3 regions of the Proteus penneri genome follow, and region 3 is predicted to be linked to each of the others. Evidence: predicted binding sites of a transcription regulator. Region 3 holds the regulator's gene; each other region holds the start of a gene.
The links. Region 3 encodes PhoB, which activates phosphate uptake and scavenging genes when phosphate is short. Its sites were predicted from a motif close to CTGTCATAAAACTGNCNNAT; they were not measured.
Positions count from the first base shown of each region.

Region 1: a site for PhoB is predicted at 6,208-6,227, ahead of rbsK (ribokinase). Genes of this name have one in related genera too.
Region 2: a site for PhoB is predicted at 5,803-5,822, ahead of ugpB (sn-glycerol-3-phosphate ABC transporter substrate-binding protein UgpB). Genes of this name have one in related genera too.

Region 1 is NZ_CP059690.1:3,917,729-3,928,842, reverse strand. Features, by position in the region: gene argF (ornithine carbamoyltransferase) at 1-479, opposite strand, end outside; gene speFL (leader peptide SpeFL) at 615-716, opposite strand; gene H1225_RS17820 (sulfite exporter TauE/SafE family protein) at 1,022-1,810, opposite strand; gene H1225_RS17815 (MurR/RpiR family transcriptional regulator) at 1,810-2,661, opposite strand; gene H1225_RS17810 (PTS transporter subunit EIIC) at 2,686-4,050, opposite strand; gene murQ (N-acetylmuramic acid 6-phosphate etherase) at 4,093-5,004, opposite strand; gene rbsK (ribokinase) at 5,239-6,159, opposite strand; gene deoC (deoxyribose-phosphate aldolase) at 6,339-7,007, shown strand; gene deoR (DNA-binding transcriptional repressor DeoR) at 7,063-7,839, shown strand; partial or broken gene H1225_RS17785 (RtcB family protein) at 8,196-8,375, shown strand; gene H1225_RS17780 (MFS transporter) at 8,597-9,871, opposite strand; gene H1225_RS17775 (N-acyl-D-amino-acid deacylase family protein) at 9,967-11,114, opposite strand, start outside.
Region 2 is NZ_CP059690.1:59,365-70,478, forward strand. Features, by position in the region: gene H1225_RS00270 (MarR family winged helix-turn-helix transcriptional regulator) at 1-185, shown strand, start outside; gene loiP (metalloprotease LoiP) at 239-991, opposite strand; gene H1225_RS00280 (sn-glycerol-3-phosphate import ATP-binding protein UgpC) at 1,486-2,586, opposite strand; gene ugpE (sn-glycerol-3-phosphate ABC transporter permease UgpE) at 2,588-3,436, opposite strand; gene ugpA (sn-glycerol-3-phosphate ABC transporter permease UgpA) at 3,436-4,320, opposite strand; gene ugpB (sn-glycerol-3-phosphate ABC transporter substrate-binding protein UgpB) at 4,382-5,689, opposite strand; gene H1225_RS00300 (glycerophosphodiester phosphodiesterase family protein) at 5,864-6,598, shown strand; gene H1225_RS00305 (carbamate kinase family protein) at 6,903-7,850, shown strand; gene H1225_RS00310 (cyanate transporter) at 7,945-9,135, opposite strand; gene H1225_RS00315 (hypothetical protein) at 9,254-10,000, opposite strand; gene H1225_RS00320 (SMI1/KNR4 family protein) at 10,141-10,647, shown strand; gene H1225_RS18365 (DUF3307 domain-containing protein) at 10,742-11,062, opposite strand; gene H1225_RS00325 (hypothetical protein) at 11,064-11,114, opposite strand, start outside.
Region 3 is NZ_CP059690.1:243,754-252,640, reverse strand. Features, by position in the region: gene brnQ (branched-chain amino acid transport system II carrier protein) at 1-490, opposite strand, end outside; gene phoR (phosphate regulon sensor histidine kinase PhoR) at 960-2,258, opposite strand; gene phoB (phosphate regulon transcriptional regulator PhoB) at 2,282-2,971, opposite strand; gene sbcD (exonuclease subunit SbcD) at 3,320-4,552, shown strand; gene H1225_RS01055 (AAA family ATPase) at 4,549-8,250, shown strand; gene H1225_RS01050 (nitroreductase family protein) at 8,409-8,887, shown strand, end outside.

The DNA.
Region 1 (11,114 bases), 300 kb from region 3:
AAAGTCAACTTAAGCCCTTTTAAATGACCAAAGTTTTCTTCAACGGTCAGCATGTCTGCTAACATCTGAGTTGGATGGAATTTATCGGTAAGACCATTCCATACTGGTACTCCTGATTTCGCCGCCAGCTCTTCAACTAATGACTGATCAAAACCACGATATTCAATACCATCATAGAAACGCCCTAACACACGCGCTGTATCTTCAATAGACTCTTTTTTCCCCATTTGTGATGAGCCAGGATCAAGGTAAGTCACCCCCATTCCTAAATCATAACCCGCTACTTCAAAAGCGCAGCGTGTCCGTGTTGAGGTTTTTTCAAATAATAAAACGATATTTTTACCTTCCAAAGAACGGTGAGGAATACCAGCCATTTTTAATGATTTAAAATGTTTAGAAAGCTTTAATAAATATTGAATTTCAGCAGATGAAAAATCGAGTAATTTTAAAAAACTTCTACCTTTAATATTAATAGACATAATAATCTTATCTCCTAATTATTTTGATAATAATAGAGTTAAAAAATAGTTTGTTATTTAAAAAAATAGAAAACCCATCTCAATAACCTAGGTTATTAAGAAGTATGCTTTATATTTCTAGAAAATAGAGAGGGTTTATCCGTTAAAAACGGAGAAATGGAAGCATTGACGTTGTTTATACATCATAATGTGGGCAATACGTCTAATATGAGGTGTTTTCCTATTATTATTTTCCATAATACTAGTACCTTCACTTATAGGTATTAAATGAGGATTACAGTGAAACATATAGGAATTAACATTAATGTGATTATCATCTCAATTATCTATTTATAACTAAAATCATATCTTATTAAAAACAAATAATACATCAAACATTCCATTAACACACATATATTACAAAAAAATTAAATTTATATAAGGAGACTATCTCAATTAAATTAGTAAGATAATATAAAATAAACCAAGAAAAACAATTAGACTTTATTTGGTTATTATTTATTATATTTTCTAAATGTTAATATTATTGATTTATTTTAACATTAAAATAATTTAGCCAGCATCATCACAGCACTACAAATAATTAAAATTAAAGTCGCATACTGAAATATCCTGTCAGGCATTCTGATCAACAGCCACTTAGACAGTGGAATAGAGATTAGCGAACCTAAGAATAACAAAAGTGCCAAATGAATATCCGTATGCCCATCTTGCATGTAAGCTAATGCTGAAGATCCTGATAACAATGTTGTCGTAAAGATAGAAGTACCGATAGCTTGTTTAATAGAAAGGTTCGCATAACGTAGCAATAACGGTAACACAACGACACCACCACCTACCCCCGTTGCCCCTAAAACAACACCTGCGGCAATCGCTGGAAGTAATAGTGCTTTAATATTTAAAGGCGCTAGTTTTGTATTTTCAACCACAACGGGAGGTAATGAGAAAAACATTCTCTGTACAAAAAGAAATAAAGAAAAAATAATCGCAGCCACCACAAGCGCATTAATTCCCCACTCGACTTGTTGCTGATACTGCTCTAATGAACCTAAATAATTAACCAAAACACTAGCCAAAAAAGTACTTGGTAGCATTATTCCTAATACAATCATTGCTCTTTTAAAAGGAATATTGCCAAGGCGAAAATGCATATAAGACGAAGTGACTTTCATCAACATAGACAATAAATTGGCTGTTGCAACTGCCATTAATGCATTCATACCAAAAAAATAGGTCAATACAGGTAAAACAATAACACCGCCACCCACGCCCGTTGTGCTAATAATTAAACCAATAGCTGCACCTACCGCTAATGTGGTGATAAGTAACATTATTGATTTCCTTGTATAACAGCTTCTCGCCCTTTTAATAAGGCTTTTTCTGCCGACTCATTCGCTAATGTCATATATTTAAAAAACAGCACATCAAAAGCCACCATTTGTAAAACTTGTGGCGTGATCACTCCTAATTGAGAGTGTTGTTCGTCATAAAAATAAGGCAATGTATAATCTGATAATCGAGTTGCTTCATCTTGTCCAAAACGCGTTAATGCTACTGTTAAACAACCTTCATTTTTTGCCGATTTCAGCATCCGATTAATATCAGCCGTATTGCCTCGTGCAGTCACAGCAATAGCCAAATCATCAACTGATAAATTGGCGGAATAAGCCAATTGAGCATGAAGATCTGGACTAAATAAGGCGTTTTTATTCACGCGAATAAGCTTATGAAAAATATCACTCGCCACAACGGCAGAGGCGCCAATCCCAAACAGGACAATGCGTTTAGCTGAGACCATTTTTTCAGCCAGCAGATCAATACAATTGGGATCTAACAAAGCCAATGAGTCCTGAATAGCGCTAGTAAACAGATGCCCTGTTTTGGAAATAATTAATTCTGTTGAGTCTGTTTTCGCAAGATTGCCATAGAGAATATCGCCACTGCTTTTTTGTTGCTTTTCTTCTGAAAGGTAATCAATTTTAAATTCAGGATAACCACGATATCCCATTTGACGAGAGAAACGGATAACAGATGCACTACTTACACCGGCTTTAAGTGCCAGTTCAGCTGCATTCATACTGGCAATATTCTCACTATTATCTAATAGATAATGAGCGATACGCTGTTCTGTGCCTCTGCCCTGAATGAGCAAACTCTCAAGCTTTTTGGTCAGTGTCGACATTCTGTTATCCTTTTTATTTCTGACTTATTTCTCTGGATCTGTAAATCCCATTAGCATACTGGCAATAAAACCGACAATCCATGCGCCTAATACCGCGATCAGGAACTTAATAATTTGCCCATCACCAACTAACGGAATTAATGATAACCCAGCAGTACCAAATGGAATAATGATCCCAACTTGGAAATATGCCATTAATGCACCACCAGCCGCACCACCAATGCATCCAGCAATAAATGGTTTTCCAAGTGGAAGCGAAACACCAAACAATAAAGGCTCACCGACACCGAAAATACCCACAGGTAATGCGCCCATTAATGTTTTCTTTAAACGTTGATTTTTAGTGCGTAGATAAACCCAAAAACAAGAGCCTACTTGCCCCATTCCGCCCATAGCCAAAATTGGAAATAGATAATTTAAACCAAAGGTATTTAAGATTTCGGTATGAATAGGAATTAACCCTTGATGTAATCCCGTTAAGAGTAAAAATAAGAAACTTCCTCCTAACGCCGCACCAGTTACCACCGCACCACCACCTTGATTCAATAGTGATAATGATACGCCTTGTGCTAATAACTGATTAAGATAATGGCCGATAGGTTGGAATATCATAATCGCCACAAGAGAAGAGACTAAAATCGTCACAAACGGCGTTAAGATAAGATCAAGACTCTCTTTAACGATGCTACGAAACCATAATTCTAATTTTGAAGAGAATACAACCACCATTAATACCGCAAAAATCCCGCCACTGTTTGGCTGTAATTTCTCACCAAATAAGGTGATATCGGCAAGCCCTGGCATCGCTAATAATCCCGCCATGACCGCACCAATCGATGTTGATGCGCCCAATTCTTTAGCGGTATTTATCCCAATCATAATAGAGAGATACGCAAATACCGTACTACCAATTAATTTGAATAATTTAAATAGTTCAGGGAACTGCTCAACTAAGCCCGGTGCGACTAAACGGATAATATTAATTAACCCCATAATCAAACCGCAGCCAATTAAAGCAGGAATGGTAGGAACAAAAATAGCCGCTAATGTATTTAGCATACGGCGGATTGAGAAGCCTTTTTTCACTGAGGTTGACGCTGGCTTATCTTCACTACTTGCTGAACTTTTTTGCATACGTTTATTCATGATGGAATAAACTTTTGCCGCAGTCCCCATTCCGACAATCACTTGATGCTGTTCGCCATTAAATACAACGCCTTTAACGCCTTCGACTTGTTTTAAAGCGTCTGCATCAAAAAGTGAACTGTCCTTTAAAATCAGTCGAATGCGAGTCATGCAATGTGTTAGGGTTGCCACATTTTGAAACCCACCAGCGTGTTTTTCTATTTCTATTGCTAACGTGTCGAGATGTTCTATTTTATTAGCCATATGCGTGCCTGCTAAAGTTTAGAGTGTTTACTCATATTGTTATTAGTTAAATAGGGCAAGTTGCTGTTGTAGCGAACGATAAGGATATTGCTGTGTGATTTGCTCAACTTTCTCCACACTCAGATGAAGCTCATACATCAAAATGGCTTTTCTAGGATGATAATTAACCATTTGTAACAAGGCTCTGGCTCTTTCATGTGAAATTCCACACACTTCGCTGACAATACCTTCAGCACGACGTTGCAATTTTTCATTACTCGCAATCACATCCACCATCAGGTTTTTATGCACTTTCCCGAGCTTAGTCATTACACTGGTGCTTAACATCCCTAGGATCATTTTTTGAGCTGTACCACTTTTCATTCTTGTGGAGCCGGTTAACACCTCTGCGCCTACGTCTGGTGCAATAGATAGATCAGCAATCTCGCTCATCTTACTTTTGCCACGCGTGGTAATAGATATTGTTAACGCTTTTAGTTTCTTACCATATTGCAAAGCCGCGACAGTGAAGGGAGTACGACCACTTGCGGCAATACCAATAACAACATCTTTATCACTGACATGACGACGTTGAAGCTCTTCAATTGCCGCCTCTCGGCTATCTTCAATATTTTCAACCGCTTTTAGCATTGCATCATGACCACCTGCAATAATTGCCTGTACTAATGTAGAAGGTACACCAAAAGTTGGCGGACATTCGGCACTATCTAGTACAGCTAATCGGCCACTGGTTCCCGCGCCAACATAAAAAATACGCCCACCTTTTTGCAAACGTTCAGTTATTTTTTCTACTGCTTTAGCAATAGCAGGTAATTCTTTTTTAACTGCATTTGCAACCGTCATATCTGCACTATTGATTAGCGTAACCAACTCTAAAGCACTTAATTCAGAAAACTGTGTTGTTTCTTGATTGCTTTCATTTTTAAGACATTCGCTTAATGCATCTTCTTTCATCACCACAACCTTATGAAATCATATTTCAATTAAAATTACATCCAATGAAATTGTATTTCAAGACTATTTGTCACGATGCTGTGAAATGAATCACATTAAGCCCTGTTTTTTGCTTTGTAAGAAATTCAACAGTGGCTATAAAAATAAAGTAATCAATTGATTTTAAATCAATTCCACTTACCATCTAAATAAGATAACAAGTGGAATATAAAGATATAATAGTGCGGAGGTGTACTACTTCGCTTGCGCTAAAAACTGCCCAAACTCTTCAATGCTTGGATAAGAAGATTGTGTGCCTTTTCCGGCAACACTTAAGCCTGAAAACATCACCGCTTTATTTAATGCTTCTTCAATATTATTAGTGTGAACATAATAATGGGAAAAACAACCAATAAAGGCATCGCCGGCTCCACTGGTATCTATTGCATCAACTTTAATAGCAGGAATGTACTTTTCAATTTCGCCGTTCATCCATAATGCCCCTTTTTCCCCTAACGTAACGATGACATTCTTAAAGCCTTTTTGTAGTAAAGAACAAGCGGCTTCGCGAATTTCATCCATTGTAGTGATTGGCATACCGGTCAATATTTCAAGTTCAGTTTCATTTGGAACAAAAAAATCACAACGAGCAGCAATATCAAGATCTAATGCTTTTGAAGCGGGAGCTGGGTTAAATAACACAGGAATATGGTGTTTATTGCCGAACTCAATAGCGTGATAGACCGTTTCAAGCGGGATTTCTAATTGCAGTACAATTATTTTGCATTTTTTCAGGCTATCTGTCGCTCTATCAATATCTTCTGGCGACAAATGTTGATTAGCCCCTTTAACAATTAAAATGCTATTTGATGATTGGGAAGTCACAAAAATAGGTGCAACACCACTTGTTGTACCGGGTACTTTTTCAACATAGCGTGTATTAATGCCATAAGACTCTAAATTCATGATGGTGTTATCCGCGAAAATATCATCGCCGACTTTTGTCAACATCATCACTTTTGAATTTAATTTAGCAGCAGCAACTGCTTGATTAGCGCCTTTACCACCACAACCCATTTTAAATGCCGGCGCCTCAAGGGTTTCACCCTCTTTTGGCATCCTATCTATATAGGTGATCAAATCCACCATATTTGAACCAATCACTGCAATATCCATAGCGCCTCTTACTCTTATGTGAAATTTCTAAATGTGAAAATAGTGACATTTTGATAGATATATAACAGTATAATGTTATTTTTGTATCATCTGTGATTGTTATCTCATTAAAACGGCTCTACTATGTTGCCAAACTAACATAAGTGAAAAATAACAATCTTTTTACTAAGGAATAGACTATGCGTCCATTAGCTAATTATATCGATCATACCCTTCTTGCTGCAGATACAACTGAATCACAAATCAAGAAATTGTGTGCTGAAGCAATTGAACACGGTTTCTTCTCTGTGTGTATTAACACTTCTTACATCCCTTTAGCAAGAACTTGCCTTGAAGGCAGTGATGTAAAAGTATGTTGTGTTGTCGACTTCCCATTTGGTGCTGGTTTAACAGCAACAAAAGCATTTGAAGCGGCTGAAGCTATTCGTCAAGGCGCGCAAGAAGTCGATATGGTTATCAATATCGGTATGTTAAAAAGCGGTCGTTTAGACTTCGTAAAACAAGATATTGAAGCAGTAAAAGCAGCTTGTGGTAATACAACTCTGAAAGTGATTTTAGAAACTTGCTTATTAACTGACGACGAAGTACGTTTAGTGTGTGAAATGTGCCGTGAGATCCGTGTTGATTTTGTGAAAACATCGACAGGATACAGTACAATGGGCGCAACAGAACATCATGTTGCTTTGATGCGTAAAACCGTTGGTGATGAAGTTGGCGTGAAAGCATCTGGTGGTGTTCGCGATCGCCAAACAGCATTAAACATGATCAAAGCAGGAGCAACACGTATCGGCGCTAGCGCAAGTGTCGCTATCGCAACAGATTCAGATGCACCTGAATCAAATTACTAATTATTTAGCGTATCTTTTTTTGGAGTACGCTATTCGATAATACAAGGATCCTTCGGTGATAGAGACCAAACAGCACGAACGTTTGCGCCGCCTCAGTGAATGTATAAAACGCTCAGGTCGCATACATCTTAAAGACGCCGCAAGGATCCTTGAAGTTTCTGAAATGACGATTAGACGCGATCTCAGCGCTGATGCTGAAAACCCGTTCCCAATGTCATTATTAGGTGGCTATATTGTTGCATTAGCCCAACCTCATGCAGGCTCACTATCAACATCATCCGATATTATTACGCCAGATCAAACTGAAGAACTTCATATTCCTAATCTTGCCGCCGGTATGGTCTCTGAAGGCGATGTTCTTTTTTTCGATAACGGACAATTTATTCCCACACTGATTGAGCTTATTCCCGATAACCTGCATTTCACTGGGATCTGTTATTCTCATCGAGTCTTTTTGGCCTTAAGCCAGAAAAAAAATGCCACGGTATTACTCTGTGGAGGTGAATACCGCCCTAAAAGTGATTCATTCTTCAATCCAACCCAACCTTCTTATCTTGATAGCATTAATCCTAAAAAAGCCTTTATTTCAGCTGAAGGTGTCCATCTTGATTTTGGCGTTACTTGTTATAACATCGACGATCTTTATATGAAGAAAAAAGCGATGGATAAATCTATTCGTAAGATCTTACTCACCAAATATCACTATTTTGATGAAACAGCGACAGCCAATATGGGTGATTTAGCGCAATTTGATGTTGTTATTACTGATAGAAAATTAACGGATGATTACGAAGAGTATTGCCGAAAAAGCTCAGTAAAAGTGATTTATTAATTAAAAGTAGATAACTAACTAAAATAGATAATAAAGAAAAATTAACCTTAAATTAAATAAATTATATTTATTCTCTTTGATAAAAATAAAGAAAAACAACACCAACTTTTAATTGCTAAAGCAAAAAAAAGTGGTTACTATGCCTGCGATTTATTATTTTATCCATTTCACTTAACTGCAAGGAGGTATCCCATGACAACAACAAATATGAATACTCTTTGCGGACAATCTCAGAAGTAATCCTTTTTTCTTTCTTTTTGCTGTCCGCCAACCAATTTATTTTTTAATCCTTTACATTATATGGATTGGTATATGGACAACTGTGTTCATTATTTATCTGATCGCGTTTGCTATAACGAACGGCATTAGGTAGCCGTATTATTTGTGCCAATAAACAACTGATTTATGAAGAAGCACCACAATCTTATAAATCGATTGAGACTGTGATTGAAAGTATGGTGAGCATTGGATTAATTGAGGTTATTGCTCGTTTAAAACCCGTGATCACCTACAAAACAAGTGGGAAGATGGCGTAATGTTATTAATCTAACAAAAACAAAGCCACGATTTTTAATCGTGGCTTTTTTAAGACAACAATACCCTGCAATAAGATTTTTTAAATTAAAAAATCAATAAAGCGTATAGAGCGTTTTAATAAATAAATCTTACTGTTAATACATTTATTTTATTTAATTAATCTTATTTATTTTAATAACATCACATTTATTTAAATATAAACGTTATTGATACTGATTAATTAAACGGGTGCTGGTGTATTGCGCATTTTAACAGTGAACGTCACAACAGCAGAAGCGACTAATGCAATTATCATAAACATAAATGCACTGTCATAACTGCCGCCACTCGCTTTAATTAAGAAGCCCATAACCGGTGCGGAAACAACCCCCGCCATTTGGCCACCGAAGTTAACAATTCCTGAAGCACGACCCATGATTTTATTGGGGATAGTATCCATTAAAATACCCCAGAACATTGCCATGGCAAAGAACATAAACAGTGCTGAAATACACTGATATACAACAGCCATATCCGCACTTTCAACAGTATAAGTCATATATAAGAAGCCCGCGGCAATCACTGCGGTGATCATATATAACCATTTACGCTGTGCTTTGCATTTATCAGAAACATAACCGCCTAATAATGTCCCACCCGCACCAAATAAGAATGGAATAGCCGCCATTACCCCTGTTTTAGCCAAAGAGAATTCACGAACAGTAATTAAATAGCTTGGTAACCACGTTGAAAATCCCCAAAAGGTAATATCAAACAGAAACCAAATCGCCGCCATTTGCCATAACACTGGCATTTTTAACACATCTTTAAAAGGTACGGCTTCAACAGGTTTATCCGTTAATGTGCCATCCGCTGCTAATTCATCGAGATCTTGTTGAGTAATACTTGGGTGATCTTTTGGGTTATCACGAGTAAAGAAATAAATACCCGCTGCAATTAATAAGCCCGGAATACCTAAAACAATAAACACCATATGCCAGCCAAAAGCGCCGATAATACTGGCTGCAACAATGACGGCTAATGCTGGTCCTAACGTATTGACTGTTGATTGAATTGCCGTTGCACGACCACGCTCTTTAGATGGGAAATAAGTCGAGATCATTTTCCAAGAAGCGGATGGAAAACAGCCTTCACCAATACCAAATAAGAATCGCACTGCTAACATTAACGGTAATGTAAACACCATACCCGTTAAACTGGTGAAGACTGACCACCATGCAATGCCAATTGCCATAATTTTACGAGCACCAAAGCGGTCAGCTAAGAAACCACCCGGTATTTGGAATGCCGCATAACCGACAAAGAACGCACTGATGATTAAGCCTTGTTGTGTGGTATCAAGATTAAGATCACGCCCAATAAAGGGTAATGAAACACTCATTACCATTCTATCTAAAAATGAAAGTAACCATGCTAACCAAATTAAGGATAAAACGGTGTAACGAGCTTTCCATGTTTTCTTCGGTTGAAGGTCTGGAATAATATTTGAACTCATTTTCCTGTTCCTCAAGTAAGGGGAAACCATCACGGTTGAAGAACAACCGTGATAAACAGAGATAAGATTTAACGTTTAAGAGCGCTATTGTGTTGTTATGCTCTTAAAACATGACCGCTACAGGCGTAACTTTCGACTCCATTAATTAAAGCGATACGCCCATTGACCATTACCAGATCAATCCCTTCTGGGTATTGGTTTGGTTCAACAAACGTGCCTTTATCAATAATGGTTTCAGGATCAAGCATCACAATGTCTGCCGCATAGCCTTCTTTAATTAAGCCTCTATCGGTTAATCGAAGGACTTCAGCTGGTTTACCTGTCATTTTGCGGATAGCTTGTTCCCAAGTGAGACATTTTTCTTCTCTGACGTATTTCCCTAAAACACGAGGGAATGCACCAAATACGCGAGGATGAGGTTTACCAGCTCCCATTAACCCATCAGTACAGACGTTTTGTTCAGGACGACATAAGAATTTGATAACGTGTTCTTCTGTGCCGTAAAAATCCACCATTCCTACCGCATTTTCTTCTTCGTATAGCAGATCAAAGGTTGCGTTATACGGATCTTTACCTCTCAATTTGCCTAGCTCGACAAGGCTAAGTCCAACGGCATCTTGGTTTTTTTCTGTTTTAGAGCTAGTGACATAAATATTTTCTAAGCCTGCAAAATCAATAAAGTTATCCCAACCCGGAATACCTTTTTCGATATCTTCAATCATCTTTTTACGCAGTTCAGGAGAAGCTAAGCGTTCTAATAATTTCTCTGTACCTCCTGCGTGAACCCAAGGCGGTAAAATCACCCCAAGCATGGTACTGCCTGCCACATACGGATATTGGTCAAAAGAGATACGAATGCCCTCTTCTTGTGCTTGCTCTAACATACCAAGCATTTCGTCGATTAATCCCCAGTTTTTCTTACCGCAAACTTTCATATGGGAAATATGCAACCAAACACCTGATGCTTTGGCGATATCAATAAGCTCTTGAGTTGATTGAATAATATCGTCAGCTTCGCTACGCTGGTGTACAACAAAAATACCATTATGTTTTGCTGTAACCTTACAAAGTTCGATCATTTCAGCGGTATCACCAAAGGCACAAGGCATATAAATCAATCCTGTTGATAAACCAAACGCCCCTGCTTTTAACTCACGCTCTAAGATCTCACACATCTTGGCAACATCTTCACGAGTAGAAGGATTACCTTCTAATCCCATCGCTTCCATTCGGATGTTGCCAT
Region 2 (11,114 bases), 180 kb from region 3:
ACAATCAAAAAGAGATCTTTTTTATTTTAACCGATCAAGGAGAGCTGCTTTTTCATGCACATGGGGTACTACATCAACAATCTCAAGCAAAATGGTCTGCATTGTTTGAACAATATGATCAGCAGGAAAGGCAAGCAATTAAACGTTTTTTTGCCGATGTTGTGGATCGTTTTCGTCATTCATAACCGATAAGCCTGAAAAGAAAACCCCCATATCATGAGATATAGGGGCGAGGTCATTATTTTTTATCTGCAGCGATGCGATTACGGATATTATCAGCACGCTCTTTTGATGGTGGGTGAGAATCAAACATACTTGAATCACCACCACCTAATTTAGCGAGCTTCTCAAAGCCTGTAACCAACCCTGCTGTATTAACGCCACGTTTTGTTAGCAGATCATAAGAGAAATTATCTGCTTCAGTTTCTTGATGTTGTGAGAATTGAGCATTAATTAATTTCTGACCCATTTCAGCTAATTGTGAGCTACTTAATTGTGCTGCAACGCCACCCGCTGATGCTGCTGCCGTACGTGCAGCAACTGTTGCGTGAGCAACTTGAATTGCTTTACGGGTATGGCCTAAAGCAACATGACCCATTTCATGACCTAAAACGCCCTCAACTTCGTTATCTGTCATCATGTCCATTAAACCACTATAAACACGAACACAACCGTTAGCCATAGCCCATGCGTTCACATCTTTAGTCATGTAAACTTTGTAATTTACCGGAGTGCCATTAACTTCATTACCTAACGCTTTAGCGATATTATTTAAACGTTTGGTGTAAGTGCTATTGGCGGGTGCGACTTTATTTTGCGCATCCATCTCTTTACATGCATCATTTGTTAGCGCTTTGATATCATCGTCGCTTAATGTTGCAGCTTGGAAAAGTTGGGTTCCTGATTTAGTCAGCATATCGGTATTGAGGTTTTGACAACCTGAGAGTAGTGCTGCTGATACCATCACTGTAGCAAGTAATTTAATTTTCATTTTTTAATTAAGTCCTTTTCTGCTTGGCAGTTTATATAAGTGCAGATCAAATTCGAGCAGAAGAATAACAGTGCTTATCTATTGGCGCAATATAGGTATTTTATGAAAAAATATATCTCCATATATGTTTTTTTCTTTCCTTAGCAAAAATGTATTATTATTTCTTTCCTTAACATGAGTAAAAAATGGATTAATAAATTTAACTTGTTTAAAATTAAGATAATTAATTGGTAGGCTAAGTTTAAAAAGATAAGCTTTGTTGGTTAAATATTATATAAAACATTTAATTATACTTATTTTAAGTGTAAGTGATGTTATTTTTTATTTATTTGGAATAATATCAAAAGAACACGGTATTTAGTACGGGTTTTTATTTGTTTAATTCTGACAAAGTTTATATTTTTGATATTTATTGCTTTGTTTTAAATAAATAGCGATGCTCAACACATCGCTATTCAGATTAAACTGAAAATGAAAAAAACGATATCAATATCTTATGAAACCATTAATTCACTGATGATCATAAAAGGGCGATTAATACGTTTTCCTGTTTGCTCATCAAAGAAATGTAGGTTTTCCGGATGAATAGTAAGACCTATTTTGTGACCAATATTCACACCATGATCGTTCGGCGCGCGAATAACAACAGGTTGTTTTTGTTTATCACAGGTTGTGGCATAAATTAAAACATCAGCACCTAATGCTTCAATAAATTCAACATCAACATGGAACATAGGATGCTGGTGGCTAATGAGTAAATGCTCAGGGCGTAAACCTAATTTAATCGCTTGATAAGGAAGGTGCTGAGATGAAACAGCAATGTGCCCATCAGCGACTTCAATTACACCATGATTAATGGAAGTTTCTAAAATATTCATTGCAGGAGAACCCATAAAGGTAGCCACAAACACCGAAGCTGGGCTTTCATAAATATCTAACGGTGTGCCTACTTGTTCTATATTTCCTTGATTTAGCACCACCAACTTATCGGCTAATGTCATAGCTTCAACTTGATCGTGTGTAACGTAGATCGACGTTGTGGAGAGTTTTCGTTGTAGCTTTTTTATCTCAAGGCGCATTTGTACACGTAATTTTGCATCAAGATTAGAGAGTGGCTCATCAAATAAAAAGACTTTAGGTTTACGGACAATGGCTCTGCCCATTGCCACACGTTGTCGTTGCCCACCTGATAGCTCTTTAGGTTTTCTATCAAGTAAATGGCTGATTTCCAGCATTTGAGCTGCATTTGTGACAAGTTCTTCAATCTTTGCTTTTGGTGTTTTTCGATTACGCAAGCCATATGCCATGTTGTTATAAACCGACATATGGGGATAAAGAGCGTAGTTTTGAAAAACCATGGCGATATCACGCTCACTGGGTTCGTGTTCATTAACACGCAAATTATCAATAAGTAAATCACCTTGTGTAATGGTTTCTAATCCCGCAATCATTCGCAGTAATGTCGATTTACCACAACCGCTAGGGCCGACTAATACCACCATTTCGCCTTGCTCAATAGAAAGGTTTAATTTTGAAATGGCTTGATGACCATTTGGGTAACGCTTTTCTAAATCAGTGAGAGTGACGGTTGTCATGTTATTTCTCCGTATCAATAAAGCCTTTTACAAAGGCTCTTTGCATCAGAATGACGATAAAGACAGGAGGCAACATCGCAATTAATGTGGTTGCCATAATTTTATTCCATTCAATAACACCATCGGAAACCGCAACCATCTGTTTAATCCCCATCACAATAGTGTAATAGTGGGTATCTGTCGTGATAAGCATTGGCCAAAGATATTGGTTCCAGCCATAAATAAATGTGATAACAAACAAGGCGGCTATATTGGTACGTGAAAGAGGAAGTAAGATGGTGAAAAAGAATCTTATCGGGCCTGCGCCATCAATTTTGGCTGCTTCAATAAGCTCCGGGGTAATAGTAAGAAAGAATTGTCGAAATAAAAAAGTAGCGGTAGCGCTGGCAATTAATGGAATGGTTAATCCTGCATAAGAGTTCAGCATATTAAGGTTAGTAACAACCTCAAATGTCGGCATAATACGAACTTCAACGGGCAGCATTAATGTAAAAAAGATGGTCCAAAAGGCAAGCATACGGCCTGGAAAGCGAAAGAATACAACCGCATAGGCTGATAAAATTGAAATGATTAATTTTCCGATAGTGATCACTAACGCCATGATTAATGAATTCAACAACATACTGTTAATTGAGATCGCACTATTTTGTGTTGTACCCACTTGTGACAATAGGGTTTTAAAAATACTGAAACCTTCAGTGCCGAACCAAAGCGGCGATCCTGTGGCAAATTCGGTATTTTGATGTGTTGTAGCGACAAGCGCTATCCATACAGGAAATGCGACAGAAAGAATGCCAACAATGAGGATCAAGTGGCAAAAAGCGTGAAATAAAGGTCTGCGTTCAACCATCAGTAAGCCACCTTTTTCTCAACATAACGAAATTGAATAATGGTTAATATCGCGACGATAAACATTAAAATAACGGATTGTGCAGCAGAGGAGCCTAAATCTAATCCCACAAAACCATCGTTATAGACCTTATAAACCAGTGTTGATGTACTACTGCCAGGGCCACCTTGTGTCATGGCATGGATAATCGCGAATGTATCAAAAAAGGCATAAGCAAAATTCACGACCAGTAAGAAAAAAGTGGTCGGTGAAATAAGCGGAAAGCTTATTGTTATAAAGCGTTTAATAGGTCCACTGCCATCAATAGCGGCTGCTTCTAATAGTGATTTAGGTACAGATTGCAAGGCTGCGAGGAAAAACAGAAAGTTATAACTCACTTGTTTCCATGTCGCCGTTAGAATCACCATCCACATAGCATGATGGGTATTCAGTACGGGATCCCAATTAATGCCTATCTGTTTTAATAATTGGCTTAATACACCAATCGTAGGATCAAGCATAAATAACCAAAGAAAACCCGCGATAACTGGCGCAATGGCATAGGGTGAAATTAAAATTGTGCGATAAAACAGTTTGCCTCGTAAAATTTGCTCGGCAATGCCGGCCAAAACAAGTGCAGATAACATAGAGAGAAAGACAACACTGGTGCTAAAAATCAATGTGGTGATTAAACTGTCAAAATAGTAACTATTGCTAAATAAACGCTGAAAGTTTTCGAGACCAACAAACTCGCTACTCAGGCCAAACGCATCTTCTAATTGAAATGACTGAAAGAAAGCTTGCCCAGCAGGCCAAATAAAAAAGATAAGTGTGATAGCTAGTTGAGGAAAAATCAGCGCTAGAGGTAACCATTTTTGTTTAAAATAAATGGATTGAGAAGCCATACAGTATCCAGTAAATCGATAAAAACAGAAGGCGAGCACTTGGCTCGCCTAATATAAATGATTATTGTTGAGTACGTTCAAAGCGGCGTAATTGCTCATTTCCACGTGTGACAGCATTATCCAATGCAGCTTGAGCACTCTGTTTTCCTGACCATACTTTTTCTAACTCTTCATCAACAATTTCGCGTGTTTGTAAGAAATTACCAAAGCGTAATCCTTTAGAGTTTGCAGTCGGTTCTGAGGTTGTCATTTGTAATATTGCGGTGTCAGCCCCTGGATTTTGCTGATAAAAGCCTTGTTGTTGCGTCAATGCGTAAGCGGCTTTAGTAACAGGAAGATAACCGGTAGCTTGGTGCCAATCAGCTTGTACTTCAGGGCTTGAAAGATAAGTGAAGAATTTCGCCACACCGTTATATTCCGCATCTGGACGCCCTGACATAACCCATAAAGACGCACCTCCAATAATGGTGTTAGCGGGTTTTTGTACCAGCGTATCGTCATAAGGTAATTGGCTAACACCAATATCAATGCCTTTCATATTCTCTTTAATACCAGCAAAACCAGCGGATGATTCCATCACCATGGCGCACTCTTGAGTATAAAATAGAGGCATTGAATCGGATTGGCGCCCACCATATTTGAAAATACCTGATTTAGACCAATCTGCCATTTGTTGAATATGAGCCACGAAAGGGGCTTTATTAAATAGAAACGTCGTATCTAAGCCATCAAAACCATTATTTTTTGTCGCAATAGGTAAATTATTACGTGCCCCAAAGTTTTCTATTTGAGTCCATGATTGCCATGTGGTGGTAAATCCACATTTCACTCCAGAATCGAGCAGTTTCTGAGATACAGCTTCCATCTCTTTCCATGTTTTAGGCGGTTGCTCTATACCTGCTTTTTTAAATAGAACCTTGTTGTAATAAAGCACGGGGGTTGAGCTATTAAAGGGCAGTGACATCATTTTGCCATCGCTGGTGGTGTAATAGCCCGTCACAGTAGAGAGATAACTATTAGGATCAAAAGGCTCGTTAGTTTTTTCCATTAATTGATAAACCGGGAAAACGGCTTTTTTAGCGCCCATCATGCTGGCTGTACCGACTTCAAAGACTTGCACAATAGCAGGTTGGTTTTTAGCACGAAACGAGGCTACTGCACTGGTCATCGTTTCAGCATAAGTGCCTTTATAAACAGGCTTTATCTCATATTCAGATTGGCTTGCATTAAAATCAGAGGCGATTTGATTAACTTTTTGACCGAGCGCACCTCCCATTGCATGCCACCATTCAATTTGTGTTTTTGCGTGTGTAGGAGAAGTAAATAACGCCATTGCAACAGCAAGACCTGTTATTGATTTTATCGACATGCAGAATTTCCTTTTTAATCGAAAGTTAAAGGTGCAATCTAATCTGCGAATTACCCTAAATGTTGTTTATGACAAAGGGGTGACAATTAAATGAAGATATATTGATGGTATGACTGTCAAATTGCTGTCATAAATGGTTGTCATGATGTCGGCACAAATGAAAAGGAGAGAGAAATGAAGATAGCTGCTCACCGAGGTTTTTCTGGAAAAGCCCCTGAAAATACATTGGCTGCGTTTAAAATGGCAATTGATTTCGGGTGTGAATGGATTGAAACGGATGTGCAATTAACCGCGGATCATGTTCCTGTGCTTATTCATGATAAAACAGTTAATCGTTGCACAAATGGGCAAGGTGCTGTGCGTTTTCATACCTTAGATGATTTGCATCGTCTTGATGCAGGAAGTTGGTTTAGCTCACTCTATCAAGGTGAGAAAATTCCTTCTTTAAGACAAGGATTGCAATTAATTAAGCGTTCAGGAACAAAGCTTAATATTGAGTTGAAGACATGGCCTGATGATGATGTTGAGCGTTTATGTTTAGCGGTTTCTGATATGATAAAAAGTGCAGATATTCCGAATGAGCAAATTTTATTTTCTTCTTTTGATACGCATGCACTTACTGTTATGAAACGATTCCTGCCTTCTATTCGCAGAGGCCAATTATGGGATGAGATCCCTGATAATGCGTTAGAAACACTAAAAGCGATTGATGGTTTTAGTGTGCATTGTAATTACAAGTATCTTACACAAGAACAAGCACAATTGTTAAAACAGGCAGGCTATGAAATTTATTGTTATACCCCGAATAATCCTGAAGAAGTGAAAGATTTTGAGCAATGGGGTGTTGATATGCTAATTACCGATATGCCGGATGTTTATCAACCGGATATTTATGATGTAGCAAAATGAAAAAGAACTAACCATCCCGCTTACTGTATTGAATAAGGTGTTATCGATATGTTTGATGGCGCCTTTCCTCCTTTTCCTTTCGTATTTTAAGAGAAACGTTGAGTAATAGATGTTTTATTTACATTCTCTGCTATCATCCTGCGCAATTAATGAATAGATATTGTTCAACACGATAATGTTTATCTCATTAAAAATAAAAATGGGGAAAATGGTTAGCGATATGGCGACCTTATTAACCCAACCTCTAAGAGTAGAGGTGAGTTATTTCTACTTTAATTGCCAATAATATCATTGAGAGTGAAACATGAAAGAACTCGTTGTTGTTGCCATTGGAGGCAACAGTATTATTAAAGACAATGCAAGCCAGTCTATCGCTCATCAAGAACAAGCAGTACAAGAGGTTGCAGCCCATATTAGTGACATGGTGGCTGAAGGGTATAATATTGTTTTAACTCATGGTAATGGGCCACAAGTAGGGCTTGATTTACGCCGTGCGGAAGTTGCACATGTACAAGAAGGTTTACCATTAACACCATTAGCCAACTGTGTCGCAGATACACAAGGAGGTATTGGTTATTTAATACAACAAGCGTTAACCAATAAGCTTCGTGTTCAACACAATAAACAAGCAATTACCCTTATTACACAAGTTGAAGTAGATAAAAACGATCCCAACTTTGTTTCCCCAACAAAACCTATTGGTGCATTTTTCTCTGAACAAGAGATGGCACAATTAAAGCAAGAAAACCCTCAATGGCATTTTGTTGAAGACGCTGGTCGTGGTTATCGTCGAGTTGTTGCCTCTCCTGTTCCACAGCATGTAATTGAATCTAATGCAATTAAATCATTGTCAGAATGTGGCTATGTTGTTATTGCTGTCGGAGGCGGTGGCATTCCGGTCATTAAAAATGAGCAAGGTAATTACCAAAGTGTTGATGCCGTTATTGATAAAGATCTGTCATCAACGTTACTGGCAAAAGAATTACATGCAGATATTCTGATTATTACAACAGGGGTTGAAAAAGTCTGTATTCATTTCGGCAAGCCAGAACAAAAAGCGTTAGGTGAAACCTCTGTGACAGAAATGACACAATATATGCATGAGGGACATTTTCCTCCAGGCAGTATGCTTCCTAAAATCGAAGCGAGTTTGTCATTTTTAGCTGCGGGTGGAAAAAGAGTGATTATCACAACGCCAGAAAAACTGGCTTCAGCCTTAAAAGGTGAAACAGGAACACATATCGTTGCTTAATCATCTTCATAAGTAGTGTTCGATTATTATCATTGTTCAGCGCCTTATTTGTAAAAAGTAAGGCGCTTATTTTATGTGTATATTTTTATGATGATTAAATAGAATGATTGGCGGGATAGGCTTTTGCGTAATGGCGAGGGTTTAATCGTGCAAATAATCCTATCGTAATAATCACTAAAATGGCATGAAATGCCCATGCATAAGTAAAGCTTCCATCAGGTTGGCGTAATAGCACAGCAACTAATGGGCCAAAAGCGGCAATAATAAAGCCACCACCTTGCATTAAGGCTGACAGAGCACCCGCTTGCGCTGGATCTGGAATATGATCAAGCGCGACAATCATCATCATGGAAAAACATCCTCCTAAGCCACAGCCTAAGAAAATACTCCAAAGATAAGGCGAACTCATGGGGATCGTCATGATTGCGGCAAAACCGATAAATTGGCTTATTAATGTTATTGTAAGCCAAAAACGCCTGTCGTGATTTTTAGCCGCTAAGAAAGGAATAATCAACGCGGCAGAAGCTTGAAAAAGGGAAAGGATAGCGACTAGAGAGCCACTTTGGGCGCTTGGCATTCCTAACGATTGATAGAAAGGTGCTAGCCATGTTACCACTGAAGCATATCCTGCATTAACACAACCAAACCCTAAGATAAGTAACCCTGTTCTAGGACGCCAGATTAAGGTATTGAGTGATATTTTATTGGCAGAGGTGGCGCTATTTTTAATAGAAAAAAGAATAGCAACAAATGCAAAACCAGCAGGAAGTGCAAACCATGCTAAAGCATTTTGCCAATGACCATCAGGGGCGGTAAGAATAGGGGAAAGTTGAGCACCTAGTGCGCCTCCTCCCATTAACATGGCAGAATATAGTCCCATCATGATAGGCGTTCGATTTCCAAACCATCCTTTAATAATGCCAGGAAATACCGCTTGAATATAAGCGACACTTAAACCGCAGAAGAGGGCGGTCAATAATAGCTGATTGCCATCAGAAACATAAGCTCGAGAAAATGAGCCAATAAGAAGCATCAACATTGCGACTAACAGTCCTTTACGTACTTGAATGTAAGACTGTAAGAAAGGAACGACTAATGCCCCTACTCCCATTAAAAGCATAGGTAATAGTGTGAGTAATGAGACTTGGCTATAACTCATTCCTGTTGAGGCAATAATATTGTCAATAACAGGGCCAGGGCCAGTTAAGAAGGGGCGTAAGTTTATCCCCACTAGAATAATAGTGAGGACAATCTGCCATGTTTTTTTTCGTGGTAAGGCAGTCATTGTCATTCCCTGATAAAAATAAATATTACCTACTTTATGGACAATGTTGATATAAACAGATGAGGGATTTTATATCAACATAAATATCATTAGGTATTTTAATTAATCATCACACTATTTAAGAGATGTATTTTAATTTCCACTGTTTAATCTGACTTTTGGGATTAATTAACACAAACTCATAATGTTCAAAATGAGAAAGTACCTTTTTAAATTCCAGAGTTGCTTTATCTAAATCCCACGATTTAGGGAAATAAAAGCCATCAAAAGAAATATTTTCTAATCTTGCAATAAATTGATGAGTAAATTCATCAAATCCCGCATAAGTCAGTGCAATTTTACCTGTCCAATCAATATTAAAAGTATTATTGGATTGGCGTTGGAAAGTGATTTGATGATTTTTACATGCATCATGACCTAATAAGTAAATACTGAAAGCGGGGACCTCTGCTCTTTCTTCATCCTCATCGGTATCACTATCGATTTGAGGGGCAATATCAACATTAAATTGATGATTAATAAAGTTATCAAAATCAAACGGTGTATTTCCTGTGCTGAGCAAAATACCTTGGTCGTCAGACCAATAAGTTGAGGAGAGTGTACAGCAGTGATAATTATCCCAAACGATTTGAGCTTGCCAGTGTGCAAGGCTGGTATATTCTTCCTCATCATTTAATTCATCTTCATCTATATCATCAAGATAATCCTCACCTTCACTTAAATAGTAACTGTTACTTCTAAGGTGCAGATCAAACCAAAGTTGACCGTGTTTATCTAATCGACCAGACCAGACAAACTCTTTGATTGCATGCGGTTTAGGATAAGCACTATCAATAAATGTAATGGTACGTACTGGTGTGGTCATGGTTTGTTTTCTTTTTAATATAGGTTTGTTTACTAGGGTAATAGAGTGATAACTATCAGCATGATTATGATAAAAGTGATACTCACTCTAAAATACCATACATTACACAGTGTAATAGAACTCAAATAAGTGAGATAGTGATGTTAACGGCATTAAATCAGCAACTACCTATTCCTTCTGCAATACATGAAAATGGAAAAGAAGAGAAATGGCCATTAATTGATAACAAATATGCCTTTCCCAACGATTATATTGCGTTTATCACCCAATATGGATCAGGTCAGATAGCTGATTTTATAACGTTATTTAATCCCTTTAGCAAAAATGAGTACATTAATTTTTTTCAGCAAAAAGAGTGGATACTTGAAGATTTCGATTCATTAATCAATGAAGATCCTGATTACTATTCTTTTGTTCTATATCCAAAATGTAATGGGCTTTTACCCATTGGTGTTACTGATAATGGTGATACGCTTTTTTGGGTTGTTTTATCAGAAAATAGTGAGCTTTGGACAATGGCTATTATTCCATCTAGAGGATCAGAGATAGAATTTATTGCAGAAAATCTGACTGGATTTTTAGAGGGAGTATTATCAAAACGAATACGTTGCCAGTCGTTCCCTGAGGGATTCCCATTAGAAAAATGATATTTAGCCCAGAAGTTTGATGAGTTATTTTCCTATGGGGAGTTGAGTCACAAAATAGGAAGTAGCAAGTCCTATAAAGATAGATATGCTAAAGCTAATCAGTGTACCTAACATGAAATACTTGATCGGTAATAAACCATTTTAGAGAATTATCAGTATAAGATTTTGCGAGATCGAATAAATAATGAGTGATAGATATAATAAGACTGTAAACCAAAATAGCATTGAAATTGACTTTTACCATTAAGATCAGAACGATAAATGTGATCCCACCTTGTAGTAATGAATGAAAGTAAAGTTCTTTAGATTTGTAGTGAAGTGAATTCCGCGCTTCTATCCAGCTTTTAGGTTGCAAATAAAAATCAAAAATAATATGAGCAATGTAAAGAGAAATAAGAAGCGTGAAATTGTACATATCAATAAGCCTTGTTAATTAAATAATTAAAGTATTGAATATATTCATCTAT
Region 3 (8,887 bases):
CACCTAATACCGCCAATGCCAAAATTTTAATCGGTGCCAAAATATGACCGACGCTATCTAGTAATTTCCCCGGATAAAGCGAAATACCGATAACAATTAAAAAATAGACAATACTATAAATCAGCAATGACATTTCAGTATCACCCACTAAAGGAGCAATACCCACTTTAAAAGAGACAGTCGCAGTACGTGGTGTTGCGAAAAGAGGTCCAACAGCAAGATAAGCAACAATTGCTAATAATAGCCCCATTGATTTACCAATAGGTGTACTTAATGCTTCAATGCCGCCACCAACTTTAGCTAATGCAACGATGGTTAATACAGGTAAACCAACACCAGTAATAAGAAAGCCGATTGCAGCTGTCCAAACAAACTCACCGGATTGTAACCCCACCATAGGAGGAAAAATAATGTTACCAGCACCGACAAAAAGGGCAAAGGTCATAAACCCTAATGCCAGAATATCTCTGGAAGTTAATCTATGTGCCATAAGTTTTGTTAATATGTAGTTACAATGATTGTTAAATAGCGCCAAGATGGCGCAACATAAAATCAACAATATCTATTTAGGCTCATACCATCATTATTCAGGATAATATCCATGTATAATCATTTCATGTAGAGCAATTAAGTACTAAATAGAAAAAATTGCCGATAACTGGTCACAAGTAAAACTTTTATAATGAAAAAAGGCAATAGCCAATCCAAAAACCAGAATAATCATCTAAACTATTTTTCAGCGCTAGTTATAACTGTCATATATTATCGAATATGCATGATATGATTTGTGCATTTTATCACCAATAATATTAAGTACTGACATCATTTAAAGTTAATATTAATTAATAATATTAAAATTTAACGCTACGATATTAGTTTTTATTGATATTAAAAAAGGAACAAAAAACCTTTATCACTGATTGAATACAAATGATAAAGGTTTTAAAAAAGACGTACTGCTAGTGTGTTTCTTTTGCGCTAAGCAATGTTTGAGGAAGGATAAAAGAGAATGTACTCCCAACACCCACTTTACTTTCAATATTCAATTGAGAGTGATGATGGAGCAACGATTTTTTCACAATGGCCAAACCTAACCCAGTACCACCAGAATGACGAGAGCGAGCTTTATCAACGCGATAAAAACGTTCTGTCAAACGCGTTAAGTGCTCAGCACTGATCCCCGCCCCATTATCTGAAACGCTAAATAACATACCTTGGGGGATTTTCTTCCAATTAACTTTGATTGTTGTTCCTTCTTCAGTGTGATTAATGGCGTTATACACTAAGTTAGAAACCGCACTACGCAGTTGCTCTTCATTACCACGAACAGCCCACTGATCATCAACATCAAAAACAATCTGATGCTGACCTTGGCTTAATGAGTTCGCTTCTTGTTGTAATAACGCCAAAATGGCAGGAATATCAACAATCTTGTTTAAATCAATATGCGGAGCAGATTCGATACGAGAAAGCTGTAAAAGTTGCTGAACAAGCGTATCCATACGTTTAGCTTGCTCTTGCATTGTGACTATCGCCTTATGCTCTGCGGGTTTTGCTACACTATTTTCTTCCATCATTTCAAGATAGCCTTGAATAACGGTTAGTGGTGTTCTTAACTCATGACTGACATTCGCAAAAAAATCACGTCGTGAGTTTTCTAGTTTATTTTTTTCTGTCACATCACGAGCCACCATCAAACGTTGATCTTCGCTATATGGCATCACACGGAACTCAACAATAGAACCACTATTTAATGAAATGGTTAAGGGACGACTAAAATCACCAGCAGTAAAGTAGTGCAAAAAATCAGGATAACGTAATAAGTTAAAAATATTTTGCCCATTATCTTCAGGCCAGCGAAAACCTAATAAATGTTGAGCAAGACTATTACACCAAAAAATATTCCCTTCATTTGTCATCATCACAACAGCATCAGGTAAGCTTTCAGCCCCACTTCTAAAACGTTTAATTAAGTCGCCTAATTCTCTGCGTCGTTTACGATTACGTTGTTGGGTCTGTCGAATACCATAAAAAATAGGCTCCCACCCGCCTCTGCCTTCTGGGGGTAAGACTGAGCGATCGAGCCATAACCATTTAGATAATTTCATCAAATTATAAGCATGCCAAACCAAAGCGCTAAGAAGTGATGCCACCAGCAACCAAGAAAGATGCCCGATAAAAAGCGATAATATAAAGGCAGGCAAACAAAATAGACATAGCCCCCAAACGAGGGCTTTCCATGATAGTCGTTCTAACACCAGACGATTACTCCCATATTGACTTAGAAACGGGCTGAAAAACGATATCCCGTTCCACGTACTGTCTGTATCATTCTGTCATGACCATCTTCTTCAATGGCCTTACGTAAACGACGAATATGCACATCAACAGTACGGTCTTCGACATAAACATTCGTTCCCCAAACGTAGTTTAGCAGTTGTTCTCTACTGTATACACGTTCGGGATGTGTCATAAAAAAGTGCAGGAGTTTAAATTCGGTGGGCCCCATATCAATCGGTTTGTCTTGACTCGTTACTCGATGAGAAACTGGATCAAGTGATAATCCATTGAATTCTATGACATCTTCCGCAGACATCGGGGATAAACGCCGTAAAATTGCCTTCACACGGGCGACAAGCTCTTTAGGTGAAAAGGGTTTGATAACATAATCATCAGCGCCCGTTTCTAAGCCTTGGACTTTATCTTCTTCTTCCCCTTTTGCCGTTAGCATAATAATTGGAATATCGCGGGTGTTACTTTCCCGTTTCATCTGTTTTATTATCTGCAAACCAGATCCTCCGGGGATCATCCAATCTAATAAAACCAGATCAGGGTAAGGATCAATAAGAAAGCTCAATGCAGAATCATAGTCTTCTGCTTCAATCGGTTGAAAACCATTTTGTTCCAAAACAAAACAGATCATCTCTCGAATTGCGGTTTCATCTTCAACAACAAGAATACGCCTTGCCATACTCTATCCTGTGTAATGTATATATATACTCTAAATCATTCGAGTTGCAGGTAGGTGGCAAGCAAAGATATCCCGATGAGCATACTCATGTATATGATTCGGGTAGCTGAGCGTAGCCAACACCCCTGCAACTTGAAGGATGACGAGTATAGAGGGTCAAAATGATTATGATGCACTTTTATGACAGATTTATGACTAACCTTAACATTACTGAAATAGATCCCCGTTGTTAAGGTAAATAAACCATTTTTTGGTGAAATATCACTCGAAAAGAAGGCTTATTGTTGAGTTTTCACTAAAAAAGCAAGGTGCGCTATACTCTTCATCAAATAAAAAAGAGGGATAGCAATGCGGATTATTCACACATCAGACTGGCATTTAGGACAATATTTTTTTACTAAAACCCGCGCACAAGAACATCAACAATTTCTCGATTGGTTATTAGTACAAATCAAAGTTCATCAAGTTGATGCTCTAATTGTTGCTGGTGACATATTTGATACAGGCTCCCCACCAAGTTATGCCAGAGAGCTGTATAATCGTTTTGTTGTTGCTATTCGAGATACACAATGTCAGCTTGTTATTCTAGGGGGTAATCACGACTCTGTCGCGACACTCAATGAATCAAAATCACTATTGGCATGTTTAAATACGACAGTTATTGCCAATGTTCATGCTGAAACACCACAAGCCCCGATCATTCTTCGTCAAAAAGATAACATGCCAGGCGCATTACTTTGTGCGATCCCTTATCTACGCCCTAGAGATATGATAACGAGCCGAAGTGGGCAATCCGGTGCTGAAAAACAAAACGCGCTAAAAGAAGCGATTGCTGATTATTATCAAGTTCAATATCAAGCAGCTCTCGATTTACGTGAACAATTGAACGCCAAAATCCCTATTATTGCGACAGGTCACCTGACAACCATTGGTGCAAGCGTGAGCGATTCCGTACGAGAAATTTATATTGGTACTTTAGAAGCTTTTTCTGCAACCCTATTCCCTGAATTTGACTATATCGCTCTTGGCCATATTCATCGCCCTCAAGTGGTGAATAAATCAGGGCATATTCGTTACAGTGGCTCTCCAATTCCTTTAAGTTTTGATGAAAGTGGGCAACAAAAAAGTGTCTGTCTTATCGATTTTGAACAAGATAAATTAACTAACCTCACACTATTACCTATTCCTGAGTTTCAATTACTACGCACTATAAGTGGTTCATTAAAAGAGATAGCGATACAACTTGAGGATCTAAAAAAACAATACGATGAATTAGACACCACTATTTGGTTGGATATCGAAGTCTCAACTCAAGATTATCTCAGTGATATACAAGCTCGAATTCAAGAGCTCACTAACGACCCACTTTTTGATGTGGTTTTATTAAGAAGATCGAGAAAACAACGCCAAGTGCTCACTCAAAATGAAAAAGAAACACTGACAGAATTAACCGTTTATGATGTTTTTGAAAGACGTTTAGAACAACATGAGTTTGATTCAGAAGAAACTAAAACGCGATTAACCACATTGTTTAAACAAGCAGTTGAAATGGCAGAACGAGAGGATAACGAAGCAAAATGAAAATCTTAAGTCTGCGCTTTAAAAATATTAATTCCTTAAAAGGTGAATGGAAAATTAACTTTAACCAAGAGCCTTTTGTTAGCAACGGATTATTTGCGATTACAGGCCCTACTGGTGCGGGAAAAACTACCCTGTTAGATGCCATTAGTTTAGCGCTTTATCATAGAACCCCACGATTAGATAAAGTGACACAATCACAAAATGAGTTAATGACACGCCATACTGCAGAATGTTTGGCAGAAGTTGAATTTGAAGTCAAAGGTGTGGCTTATCGTGCATTTTGGGAACAACGCCGTGCTAATTATAAAGAAGATGGCAATCTTCAAGCACCACAAGCCGAACTTGTTAAAATAAATATAGCAGGAGATGAAGACAAAATATTGGCAAGCAAAATAAGCCAAGTAAAAGAGATGATCATCAGTATTACGGGGCTTGATTTTGATCGTTTCACTAAATCAATGTTGCTTTCTCAAGGGCAATTTGCGGCTTTTTTAAATGCAGATGATAAATCTCGCGCAGAGTTACTCGAAGAACTCACTGGTACAGATATTTATCGCCATATATCCCAATCTATATTTAAACATTGGCGTGAAGAAGAACAAGCATTAAAAACACTAAAACAGAAAGCTGAAATGATGGCGTTATTAGATGAAAATGCTCGCCAAGCTTTATTAACTGAACAGACTAATCTTTTTGCCAAAGAGAGCCTCTTACAAAAAGAACAGCAGGAATATCAAGTAGCAAAACAGTGGCAAGAAAAAGAAATTGAACTCAATAAAAATAAAGCGCTAGCGCAAACCGAGGTTAACTTAGCACAAGAAGCATTAGTTGCTGCCAAACCCGATATTCAACGTCTTGAAAATAGCGAACCTGCAGAAAAAATTCGTCCAATTTATGATGAAAAAAATCGCCTATTAAAAGAACAAGCCTATATTGCGTCACAACTCTCAGCACTAAAAGCAGAAAAACAGCTTATTGAACAACAAAGCCAACCAATTAATCAGCATTTAATCGAAGCACGTAACACATTTAAACAACACGATGAGAAGAAACAGCAAATATTACAACTTATTCGTGAAAAAGTGGCACCATTAGATAATCAATTAGCCTTGCTAGAACAAGATATTTCAGCAAAAACACAACAAAAAAGTGCACTCGAAAAAACACAATCAGAATATCTGGAAAAAATTCAATCAACAGCACACCAATTAACAACATCACAAAAACAAGCCAGTGAATTAAATAATTATTTAAGCCAACATACGGCTTATGCTCAACTTGCTGAAAATCTACCTTTATGGCAACGCTATTTTGAGCAATATGATGAAGTCACAGAAAAATATCTTATTAGCAAAAAGAGTGAAAAAACAGAGCAAGAAAAAGAACACACTCTCAAACTCGCCTTAGAAAAAGCAACTAAAGCACTAGAGCAACAACAGCACAGCCTTAATTTACAGCAACAGCAATTAAAGGCGTTGCAAACACAACTTGAGCAACAAAATAAGGCTGATGCAATTACAGATATCCCTCCTCGTTTACAGCAAATATCACAACAAAGAAATGCCCTTGCTAAACTGATGGGATTACAAGCTCAATTAGAGCGTGCTATAAAAGCTGAACATCAGCAGCAAAAAAGTTATTCAGAAAACCTGCAAAAAATAGCTATGCTCACTGAAAATATCAGTAAAAATAGCATCGTTTTAAAAGAAAAACAGCAACATCATAAAGATTTAAATGATAATTATCTTTTAATACGAAAATTAGCGGAATATGAAGAAGAGAGACAACGCTTAGTTAAAGACACCCCATGTCCTGTTTGTGGTTCAACTGAACATCCTTATGTTGAAAAATATAAAGAAATTAAACCAGATGAAACAAAAACACGGTTAGATATTTTAACGCAACAAGTTCATGCATTAACAATAGAGTTAGTAGAACAAAAAACACAGTGTGCTAACTATCAAGCTCAAAACGAAAAGTTATGTCACGAACTTAAGCAACTCACACAAGATATTACGTCATTAACACAACAATGGCGTGATGTAGCGCAAACTTATGCATTACCGGATGTCGGCTGCGAAGAAACCGTTCTAACTCAATTAGATTCAGAACTTAAGCAAGAGGATAATTTACTGACGCAAAAACGAGTAAATTACCAAGCATTAGAAACCAAAATTCAGCAAGAATACAAACTATTATCTGATAACAAAGAGCAATTTAATCAACAACAGCAAACTGTTCTTCATCAACAAAATGAATTTGCTCAGCAACAGAAAGAAGTTTCCAATAAACAACAACAAACAGCGCAATATCTTCAGCAACAAACTCAGTTAGCGCAGGATCTTCAATCCCTTGTTAAACAGCAAGGTTATGAATTAAAGGAATTTGAAGATAAAATTCAATGGCTTACTTCACGTAAAGAAGAGAGCCAACAATATCAATCAATCTTAAAAACACATCACGAATTACAACAAACCATCCGCGAATTGCTATCAACGCAGGAAGAGAGAAAACGCTATTTATCTGAAATTCAAAAAGAACTTGATGCTGTTTTAGTCCATTTACAACAATTACACCAGCAACAAGCGCAGCTAAAAGCACAGCGCCAAGCTTTATTCGGGACACAAACCACCGAAGATGCACGTAATGAGTTGGATAAACGGAGTCTATCGTTACAAAAACAAATTGAGCAATATAGTGAAGAAAAAAACCGACTCGAAATCCGTTTAAATCAGCTTATTGGTCAATATCAGGAAAATGAAAAATCGTTACAACGGTTACAAACGTGTTCACAAGACATTATTGAACAATATCAATATGCGTTAAAAAATAGCCCGTTTGCTGACGAAAATGCATTTCTAACCTCTCTGTTATCCGCCGAGGAAAGACACCGTTTACAAGAGCAACAAAAACAACGCCTTGATAAACTGTTGCAAGAAAAAACGCGTTTAGATGCACAAGAAAATGCCTATCAACAACACTTATCACAACAACCAATCTTGATAACACAACAAAATTTTGAACAAATTACCGCTCAGTTATTACTGTTAGAAACACAACTTATTCAATTACAAGAAACGAAGTTTCGTATTCAAGAGCAACTACGAGCTGACGAGGAAAAACGTAAAGAGCAACAAAGCCTACTGACTCATATTGCTAAACAGCAAGCTCAATTTGATGACTGGAGTTATTTAAACGAATTAGTGGGATCTGCATCAGGAGATAAATTTAGCCGTTTTGCCCAAGGCTTAACGCTTGATCATCTCATTTATTTGGCTAACCGTCGTTTAGAAAAGCTTCATGGGCGTTACTTCTTGCAACGCAAAACACCTGCAAGCCTTGAACTACAAATTGCAGACACATGGCAAGCAGATGCTCTACGAGATACACGTACTCTCTCTGGTGGCGAAAGTTTCTTAGTCAGTTTATCACTCGCCTTAGCACTTTCGGATTTGGTCAGTAACAAAACTCAAATCGAATCACTCTTTTTAGATGAAGGCTTTGGCACATTAGATCCTGATACCTTAGATATTGCATTAGATGCGCTTGATAGCCTTAATGCATCCGGCAAAATTATTGGCGTAATTAGTCATGTAGAAGCCATGAAAGAACGTATTCCGGTACAAATTAAAGTGAAGAAAGCCGGAGGGTTAGGTATTAGCCAACTTGATCCTGAGTTTAGATATGCAGATAAATAGAATATAAATCAATTAGTTAAAAACTAGGTCGAATATTTTGACGTAACTGATTAAATTTTTTATCTATCAATAAGTCACTACTAAGCCCTATAGTGTGTCCATAGATTAGCTCAAGCTAAAACACGCTTTAAGCGCTCAAATTTATCAAGGAGACAACCATGTCTAACGCATTTACTGATTTAATGAAAAAACGTAGAACAATTTATCATTTAGGTAATCAACTTCCAATTAGCGAAGACAGAGTCACTGCGATTATCAAAGAAGCGGTTAAAGAGAGCCCAACAGCATTTAACTCACAAACATCTCGTGTTGTTGTTCTGTTTGGTGAACAACATCAAAAACTGTGGGATATCGTTAAAAATACCCTGAAAAAATTAGTACCCGCAGAAGCATTTAGTGCAACTGAAGCAAAAATTAATAGCTTCGCCGCAGGTGCGGGTTCAATTTTGTATTTTGAAGATACTGATATCGTAAAAGGTCTGCAAGAGCAATTCCCACTGTATGCTGAAAACTTCCCTGTATGGTCAGAGCAAGCAAGTGGTATGGCACAACTTTCTGTTTGGACTGCATTAGCAGCAGAGAACGTAGGTGCTTCATTACAACACTACAATCCAATTATTGATGATGAAGTCCATGC